3 regions of the Lactobacillus rizhaonensis genome follow, and region 3 is predicted to be linked to each of the others. Evidence: predicted binding sites of a transcription regulator. Region 3 holds the regulator's gene; each other region holds the start of a gene.
The links. Region 3 encodes HrcA, which represses chaperone genes, less so after heat shock. Its sites were predicted from a motif close to TTAGCACTCNNNNNNNNNGAGTGCTAA; they were not measured.
Positions count from the first base shown of each region.

Region 1 (3,291 bases), on a different contig from region 3:
AAGTCAAGCCCCTGCTAAAATTAGGCCTAGACTATCTGAGCCTAGATAGACAGGCTGACAGTTTATCTACTGGGGAACTGCAACGAATTCAGCTTGGTAGAACTTTGCGTACGGAAACCACTGGTGTGCTTTACGTCTTAGATGAACCATCTGTTGGTTTGCACCCTGATAATGTGGCCGGACTTATTGATATATTTCATGAACTGGTTAATCAAGGAAACTCTTTAGTTGTAGTTGATCATGAAACTGCAATCATTAAGGCAGCTGATTGGGTGATTGAAATTGGTCCAGGTTCAGGCAGCCGGGGTGGTGAGATTATTTCCCAGGGAATACCCAGTGAGATCGAGCAAAGTGAGCAGTCTCTGATTGGTCCTTACTTAACTGGTAAGGCACCACTTTTAGTTCGTCACAAGGCAAAAGCTGACCAAATTTTTAAACATGGCAAAGTTGAGTTTGATGTTACCGAACGCTTTAACTTGAAGAATATTCATGCTCAAATTCCTCTTAATCGCTTAACTTCTGTTACCGGCTTTTCTGGTGCTGGTAAGACTACCCTAATTCTTGATTCCCTCATTCCTGCACTTAAAGCACAAAAAAATCTTAAAAATGGTCCTGATTGGGTAAAAAATTTAAAGAATGATGTTATTAAAAATGTAATTAGTGTTGACTCTACACCTGTTGGTAAAAATCAAAGGTCAACTGTTGCAACTTATACTGATATTATGGATAATTTGCGTAAACTCTTTGCCAAACAACCATTAGCAAAAAAGTTAAAATATCGCGCATCTCATTTTTCTTACAATAACAAAGAGGGTGCCTGTCCGGCATGTAACGGAACCGGTGTCATTTCACTTGACATCCAATATCTACCGGACATGGTTGAAACATGCTCTGTATGTGGCGGTCACCGTTTTAACCAAGATGTTTTACAAGTAAAATGGCATAACTTAAGTATTGCGGATGTCTTAAATTATTCCGTTGATGATGCGCTGGACAAAAAACTTTTTAAGAACGAACCAAAAATCAATAAAACAATTACAACTTTGCATGATATGGGTCTAGGATATCTACACTTGGGAGAATCTACCCCAGCTTTGTCTGGAGGAGAAGCACAGCGCTTGAAACTAACCAGTCATATCCATCAAAGACAGAAAGGGACATTATTTGTTTTTGATGAACCGACCGTTGGCCTACATCCACAAGATGTCAGAACTCTTTTGCATGTTTTTCAAAGATTACTTGAGCAAAAAGGAACTATTATTACAATCACACACGATTTAGATATTATGGCTAACAGTGATTATATGATTGATATGGGACCAAAAGGTGGGATGCAAGGCGGGAAAATTATTGCAAGTGGCACACCTGTGGATATCTCGCAAAAATCTAATAGTTTAACTGGTAAATATTTGCAAAAACAATTTAAATTGTATCAAAAATAGCAGTGAAAAGTCTTTAAAAAGAGCATTAGTGCTTTTATAGCAAGGCTTTTTTCTTTTGTGGAAAAAACGGGAAATCTGTGGAAAAGTTAATCATAATTATTGCTTTCTGTGGATAACCTGCTATAATATTATATGTAAGCAATTAGCAGTCGAACGCAGCGAGTGCTAATTACAAATTTATAACCTATCAAAGGGGTGTTTGCATATGGCATATTTTGATAACGATTTTGACGATTTATTTAACGAATTAAACAATTCATTCTTCAACAATACTAACGACAACGGTGGTGCTATTCCTATTCATTACTCTAGTAGTATGAATATTTCTCCACAAGACTTGAATCAAGGTGGACAAGTGGGACAAAAACAAGGTCAAAAGCCAATTGGTGTTGATCTGGTTGAGCAAGCTAAGAAGAATAAGTATGATCCTGTAATTGGGCGTGACGAACAAATTCAAGAAGTAATTGAAATTTTAAGTCGGCGCAAGAAGAATAATCCTGTATTAATTGGACCTGCCGGGGTTGGTAAAACAGCCATTGTAGAAGGTTTGGCACAAAAGATTGCTGCAGGCGATGTTCCTGATAAAATGAAGGACAAGCATATTATTGCAATTAATATTAATGATATGGTTGCAGGATCAAGCTTGCGTGGCAGTTTTGAAGAACGCCTTAAGAAAGTGATTGACGAAGCAAAAAAGAATCCGAACATTATTTTATTTATTGATGAATTACATAATATAGTTGGTGCGGGTTCTACTGATTCTGAAAATAATAACGGTGATGCCGCTAATATTTTAAAACCGGCTTTAGCTAGTGGCGATTTAAACTTAATTGGTGCAACGACTACAAGTGAGTACCGCAGAATTGAAAATGATGCGGCACTAGCACGTAGATTCCAACCGGTACAGGTTCCTGAACCATCAGCTGAAGTTACCGTTAAAATCTTGGAAGGATTAAAAGATAAATATGAGTCTTTCCATCACGTAAAATATAATGACAGTGCTTTGAAACTCGCAGTTGAATTATCGCAACGTTATATTCAGGGACGCTATTTGCCTGACAAGGCCATTGACTTAATGGATGAGGCAGGTGCTAAAAAGGGTCTTGATACAATTCCAAGCGACGAAGCAACTTTAAAGAAACGGATTAAAAAGCTTGAAAGTGAGAAAGAAGCAGCTGCCAAAAAAGAAGATTATAGTAGAGCAAGCGAGTTGAAAAAGCAAATTGAAGACTTGCGTGATAAGGCTAGTCATGTGGATGACGCTGCCACTCCTCATGTTACTGATGAAGATATCTACGCTTTAATCGAAGCTAAGACTAAGATTCCAATGAGTGAATTGCATGCAAGTGAAGGACAAAAGAATCTTGACTTGGCTGAGAAATTAAAGAAAGTAGTTATTGATCAGGATAATGCTGTTGACGTTATTACAGATGCTATTGCCCGTAAACAAGTTTTCAAAGACAATGATCGTCCTACTGGTACATTCTTGCTAACAGGATCTACTGGCGTAGGTAAGACGGAATTAGCTAAACAATTAGCCATTCAACTATTTGGTGGTGAAAATCATCTTATTAGACTGGATATGTCTGAATATCAAGATCAGATGGCGGTTAATAAATTGATTGGTTCGGCACCTGGTTATGTTGGTTATGGTGAAGGTGGCCAATTAACTGAAAAAGTTCGTCATCAACCATACAGTTTGATTTTGTTTGATGAAATTGAAAAAGCTAACCCACAAGTATTTAATGCCTTGCTTCAGATCATGGACGATGGTCGCTTAACTGATGCTCAGGGCAGAACGGTTTCCTTTAAGGACACAATTTTAATCATGACTTCTAATGCAGGCTAC
Region 1 is NZ_BTTV01000006.1:81,123-84,413, reverse strand. It holds gene AAA915_RS07905 (AAA family ATPase) at 1-1,442, shown strand, start outside; gene AAA915_RS07900 (ATP-dependent Clp protease ATP-binding subunit) at 1,648-3,291, shown strand, end outside.
Region 1: a site for HrcA is predicted at 1,585-1,611, ahead of AAA915_RS07900 (ATP-dependent Clp protease ATP-binding subunit). Genes of this name have one in related genera too.

Region 2 (3,291 bases), on a different contig from region 3:
CCACCAGCGACGTAGCCTTCATCAACAGCAGCGCGAGTTGAGTTCAATGCGTCCTCAATACGGTATCTGCGTTCTTTTAATTCAGTTTCAGTAGCAGCACCAACATGAATAACAGCGACACCACCAGTTAATTTAGCCAGGCGCTCTTGTAATTTCTTCTTATCAAAGTCAGAAGTGGTTTCTGCAATTTGCTTTCTAATTGAATCTTCACGATCTTTAATTGCTTCATCTGAACCAGAACCATCAACAATAGTAGTTGAGTCCTTAGTTACAGTAATGCGACGAGCTTGACCTAATTGGTCAATCTTAGTGTCCTTTAATTCAAGACCTAAGTCCTCAGTAATAACTGTACCACCAGTTAAAGCAGCAATATCTTGTAATTGTTCTTTACGACGATCACCAAAACCAGGAGCTTTAACAGCAACGACATTGAATGTACCACGAATCTTGTTCAAAACTAATGTTGGCAAAGCTTCACCAGAAACATCATCGGCAATAATTAAAAGTGATTTACCTTGTTGAACAATTTCTTGTAACAATGGCAAGATGTCTTGAATGTTAGAAATCTTCTTATCAGTAATTAAGATATATGGATTGTCAAGATCAGCTTCCATCTTGTCATTATCAGTTACCATGTATTGTGAAAGGTAGCCACGGTCAAATTGCATACCTTCAACTACAGATAATTCAGTTTCGATACCACGTGAGTCTTCAATAGTGATAACACCATCATTACCAACTTTTTCCATTGCATCAGCAATTAGATCACCAACTTCTTTTGAAGCTGAAGAAACTGAAGCAACTTGAGCAATTTGGTCTTTTGAAGAAACAGTATGACTAATCTTGTGTAATTCATTTACTACAGCTTTTGTAGCTTTTTCAATACCGCGACGAACACCAACAGGGTTAGCACCGGCAGTAACGTTCTTCATACCCTCACGAATAATTGCTTGGGTTAAAACAACAGCAGTAGTAGTACCATCACCGGCAATATCATTTGTCTTTTGTGCTGCTTCTGCAACTAACTTAGCACCCATATTTTCGTAGTGGTCTTTTAATTCGATCGCTTTGGCGATTGTCACACCGTCGTTAGTAATATCTGGATTACCGTATGATTGCTCCAAAACAACGTTTCTACCCTTAGGACCAATTGTAGCCTTAACAGTATCGGCTAATTTGTCAACGCCCTTTAACAGGGAACGTCTTGCTTTTTCTGAAAATTTAATTTCTTTTGCCATATTTTTATACGCTCCTTAATTACTTAACAATTGCTAAAATATCTTTTTCGTGAAGGACTAAATATTTTTGACCATCGTATTTAACATCTGTACCAGAATACTTGTCGTATAAAACAACGTCGCCTTCCTTAACAGACATAGGTATCTTGTTACCATTTTCAGCAAAGCTACCTTCACCAACAGCAACTACTTCACCTTCTGTCGGCTTTTGTTTAGCATTAGAAGCCAGGACGATTCCGCCTACAGTCTTTTCTTCTTCTTCTTTAACTTTTACGATCACGCGATCACCAATTGGTTGTAACACGTTTGTCCCTCCTAAAATTAAATTTTAATCTCTTTTATGTGCCATTAGCACTCCTATTTGCCAAGTGCTAACTTACATTTATGATAATAACCCCTTTTATGAAAAAATGCAAGAAAAAATTAGCACTTTGAGTAAAAAAGTGCTAATTTGCTTTTTAAAACTATTTTTTCTTGTCTGAATCAAGAAAGTAAATAAGTGTCTGCAACTCAGTAGCCAAATCAACGTTTTGAATTCTAATGCCACTTGGTGCAGATAAACGAATTGGGGTAAAATTCATGATCCCCTTAATACCAGCCTCTACCATATCATCAGCAGTTTTTTGAGCAGCCACAGATGGAACGGTTAAAATTGCAATAGAAATCTGTTGGTCACTAAGCTGCTTTTTGAGTTCGCTCATATCATAGACAGGCACACCGCTTAGAATTCTGCCGGTAATTTTCTCATCAATATCAAAAGCACAAGAAATGCGAATATTATTTGAGCGTTTAAAATTGTAATTTAATAAAGCATGACCTAAGTTACCTACACCAACCAAAGCAACATTTGTTAGAGTGTCTTGGTTTAAAATCTTTTTAAAAAAAGAAAGTAAACTTTTAACATCGTAGCCATAACCCCTTTTACCCAAAGCGCCAAAATAAGAAAAATCACGTCTGATTGATGCACTATCTACCTGGACAGCTTCAGACAACTCAGTTGAGGAAACTTTTTCTTTGCCAGCCTCATTTAATATAATAAGATAACGGTAATATAACGGCAACCTTTTAGCCGTTGCCGTTGGTATTTTGATTTTTTCCATTTAAAAAGCCTCCAACTTAATTAAGTATATGTAATTCGTTCTTGTGAATTTCTCAGCAATCAATTCTATTTTACCTATAAATTTACGCCATTTGCAAACATTTTTTTCACAATCTTTTAAATTTTAGCATAATAGTAACAGGCTTGATAATAGGAATTAGTATTTTTATTTATTTAAGCATAAAAAGGCTTTATTTTTGCACTTTTTCTTTCATATATCTGTCAAACTCTCACACAAGAAATTCAATACGTATGCTAAAATGGTTTTTAGGTGAAAAATTATGATAATTGCACAAGGACACGATTTAGAAAAACAATTCGGTGCCAACACATTATTTAAAAATGTCAATTTTTCAATTGACGCAAATGCCAGAATTGGTCTGATTGGACCTAACGGGATTGGTAAAACAACCCTGCTTAAAATTATGACTGGCGAGGAAGAAGCCACACATGGTGACTTCACAATTAATAAAAACATAGATGTCGGCTACATTGCTCAGGAAAATAGTCTAAATGAAAGTAAAACGATTTGGGAAGAAATGCTCAGCGTTTTTACTTCCTTAATTAATATGAGTAAAAAAATCACAAGTTTACAGCAAGACATTGCTGCTAACCCTAAAAGAAGAGATTTGTTAAAACAGTATGATCAACTGCAATTCAACTTTGAGCAGCAAGGAGGGTATACCTATCAGGCTGATATCAAAAGTATTTTGAATGGCTTTAGCTTTCCTGAAGAAACTTGGTCCAAAAAGATCGCAAGTCTTTCCGGAGGAGAAAAAACAAGACTCTCATTTGTTAAATTGCTACTGCGCAAACCTGCTCTACTGTTACTTGATGAACCTACCAACTACCTTGATTTAGACACTTTGGACTGGCTGGAAAGTTATCTAAAAAACTATTCTGGTGCTATTTTAGTTGTTTCCCACGATCAGTATTTTTTAGATAATTTAGCCA
Region 2 is NZ_BTTV01000003.1:245,240-248,530, reverse strand. It holds gene groL (chaperonin GroEL) at 1-1,238, opposite strand, end outside; gene groES (co-chaperone GroES) at 1,258-1,542, opposite strand; gene AAA915_RS05820 (redox-sensing transcriptional repressor Rex) at 1,703-2,338, opposite strand; gene abc-f (ribosomal protection-like ABC-F family protein) at 2,619-3,291, shown strand, end outside.
Region 2: a site for HrcA is predicted at 1,587-1,613, ahead of groES (co-chaperone GroES). Genes of this name have one in related genera too.

Region 3 (3,291 bases):
TCAACCAATTGATTCCTTTTTTACCAATTATGCACAACAGGATCTTGATGAAAAATTATGGTCTAAAGTTAAAAATGGTGCAGCTATTTCTTTGAAAACGAATGCAAATAATGTGGCATTACGTTACAATAATAAAGTTAAGGCAATCTATCGAAAAGATGGTACCATTTATCGCCCGTATTTAATGCTTTTACAAAATGAATAGGTGAATGAAGGTCTTATTATGGAAATTATCCATTTAACATACCCCTTTAAGGAAAACATAATTCCCCAAAATATTATTCTTGCTTTAGGTTTCTTCGATGGGGTTCATCGTGGACATCAAGAATTAATCAAAATTGCAAAAGAAAAAGCAACGCAAAAACATCTGCCACTAGTGGTAATGACGTTTGATCGTCATCCAAAAGAAGTCTATCAAAATAAAAAAGTTACTTACATAGATACACTTGCAGAAAAAGCCTACAAGATGCAAAAACTTAAAGTTGATTATTTGCTGGTGATGCATTTTAATGAGGCATTTAGTAAACTAACAGCACAGGAATTTGTTGATAATATAATAGTTAAATTACACGCAGATACTGTCGTAGCTGGTTTTGATTACACCTATGGTCCCAAAGACACTGCCAATATGAAAAATTTCCCTAAGTTTGCTCAGGGAAGATTCGATATTGTTAATGTCCCTAAGCAATCTTATGATGGTCAAAAAATTGGTTCTACGGAAATCAAGAAGGCAATAACTAGTGGAAATATGGAATTAGCTTCTAAGTTATTAGGTTTTCCTTATGTTATGTCAGGCTATGTTGGTCACGGTTTACGCAATGGCCATAAACTCGGTTTTCCTACAGCCAATTTGGTTTGGACTGAAGACAAGGTTGTTCCTAAAATTGGAGTGTATGCGACTAAAACCAAGATTTGTGGTAAGTGGTATGACTCAATGACAAGTGTAGGCTATAATGTGACTATCAACCAAGGGAAAAAGCTTTATATTGAGTCAAACCTATTTGGTTTTGATCAGGAAGCTTATGATGAGGAAATGGTAATTAAATGGTATAAGTATACCCGAGGTGAAATTAAATTTGCCAGTTTAAAAGAGTTAACAAAACAAATGAGTCAAGACGAGGCTGAAATTAAAAATTATTTTGCTGCGATGAATTAATTAATAATACTAAAAAAATGATTGACGTTTTTTAAGAAAAAAGTTAGCACTCAACTTGACATTCTGCTAAAAGCTAGTATCATATAAATTGTTAGCACCTAATCAGATTGAGTGCTAAAAGTGAGGGCGATATTTATGTTGACCGAACGTCAAGAATTAATTTTAAAAACAATTATCAATGATTTTACGCAGACACATGATCCTGTTGGATCCAAGACTGTTATGAACCAACTACCTATTAAGGTTTCAAGTGCTACTATTCGTAACGAAATGGCTGTTTTAGAAGATAAGGGTTTGATTGAAAAAACTCATTTGTCCAGTGGACGCGTGCCTTCAACTGAAGGCTACCGCTACTATCTTGACAACTTGGTTGAACCTTTACAAATTTCATCTTCTGTATACAAGCGAATCATTAGTCAGCTTGATCAACCGTTTCATCAGGTTAACGACATCGTACAGGCAGCTGTAAAAATTTTATCGGATCTAACAAATTACACAGCATTTGCGGAAGGTCCTGAAAATAGTGAATTAACTATTACTGGTTTTCGTATTGTGCCGTTGTTTAACAGACAGATTATGGCTGTCTTAGGAACTAGCGATGGTGACGTTCATGACCAGGTTTATACTTTACCTTATAATGTTAATGGTGATGAAATTGAACAGGCTGTGCGCATGATTAACGATCAGCTGGTTGGCAAAACTTTAGATCAAGTTACTCCTGACTATCTTAAAAAGACTTTGGGCAATAAACTTAAAGTTGCTCATGTCTCTGAACTGATTAGTTTGGTCGAGGATGTTATTAACGATGCTGCCAGTGAGCAAACCTATGTTGACGGTCAGATTAACCTGCTTAATAACATTTCTTTGGACGATGTTTCAAATTTAAGATCGCTCTATGAAATGATTGAGCATAATGATTTGATTTCCAATATTTTAGACAATAGGCAAAATTTGAAAAGCGACAGGTATCCCGTTCGAGTTAGTTTAGGATCCGAATTATCAAATGATTTGTTAAAGGATTACAGTCTGCTTACGGCAGAGTATAGCGTTGGTTCTCATGGAAAGGGTATAATTGCTTTACTTGGCCCTGATAATATGCCGTATTCTCAGGTGATTGGATTACTCGAGTATTTCAGAAACGAGCTATCTAAAAAATTACTTGATTATTATGGTAGATTTAAATAAAGGAGGTTAGCCGTGAGTAAAGAAGAAAATAATAATAGTAAGAACTCAAAAAAAGAGCCAAAAAAAGATGAACATAAAAAGTCAAAGGCAGAAGTAGAAAATTCTAAGGCTAAGGCTAACAAAGATAACAAACCTGAGTCTTTGGAAAGTAAATTGCAGCATAATTTGACTCAATTGCAAAAAGAAAAGGACGATTTGGAAGATAAGTATTTGCGCAGTCAAGCTGAGATGCAAAATATGCAAAATCGCTATAATAAAGAAAGAGCGCAGCTTATCAAATATGAATCTCAATCTTTAGCTAAAGATGTTTTACCCGCGATGGATAATTTAGAAAGAGCTTTAGCTACTAAAGTTGATGATGAAGCATCAAAACAGCTTAAAAAAGGTGTACAGATGACACTTGATTCACTTGTTAAAGCGATGAAAGATCACGGTATCAGTGAAATTACAGCTGAAGGTGTCAAATTTGATCCCAATTTACACCAAGCTGTTCAAACCGTTGCGGCTGAAAATGATGATCAAAAAGATCATATTGTACGAGTTTTGCAAAAGGGATACTTATACAAAGATCGTACTTTAAGACCAGCTATGGTTGTTGTAGCACAATAATTGAAAGGAAGCATATCAATGTCAAAAGTTATCGGAATTGACCTAGGAACTACTAACTCAGCAGTTGCCGTTTTGGAGGGTAAAGAACCAAAAATTATTACCAACCCAGAAGGAAATCGTACTACTCCTTCAGTAGTTGCTTTTAAAGATGGAGAAATCCAAGTTGGTGAAGTTGCCAAAAGACAAGCAATTACCAATCCCAATACTATTTCTTCTATTAAACGTCACATGGGCGAAACTGATTACAAGGTTAAAATTGGTGATAAAGCTTATACACCACAGGAAATTTCAGCAATGATCTTGCAATATATCAAGAAATTCTCTGAAGATTATTTAGGCGA
Region 3 is NZ_BTTV01000001.1:74,488-77,778, forward strand. It holds gene truB (tRNA pseudouridine(55) synthase TruB) at 1-205, shown strand, start outside; gene ribF (riboflavin biosynthesis protein RibF) at 224-1,156, shown strand; gene hrcA (heat-inducible transcriptional repressor HrcA) at 1,292-2,341, shown strand; gene grpE (nucleotide exchange factor GrpE) at 2,354-2,950, shown strand; gene dnaK (molecular chaperone DnaK) at 2,969-3,291, shown strand, end outside.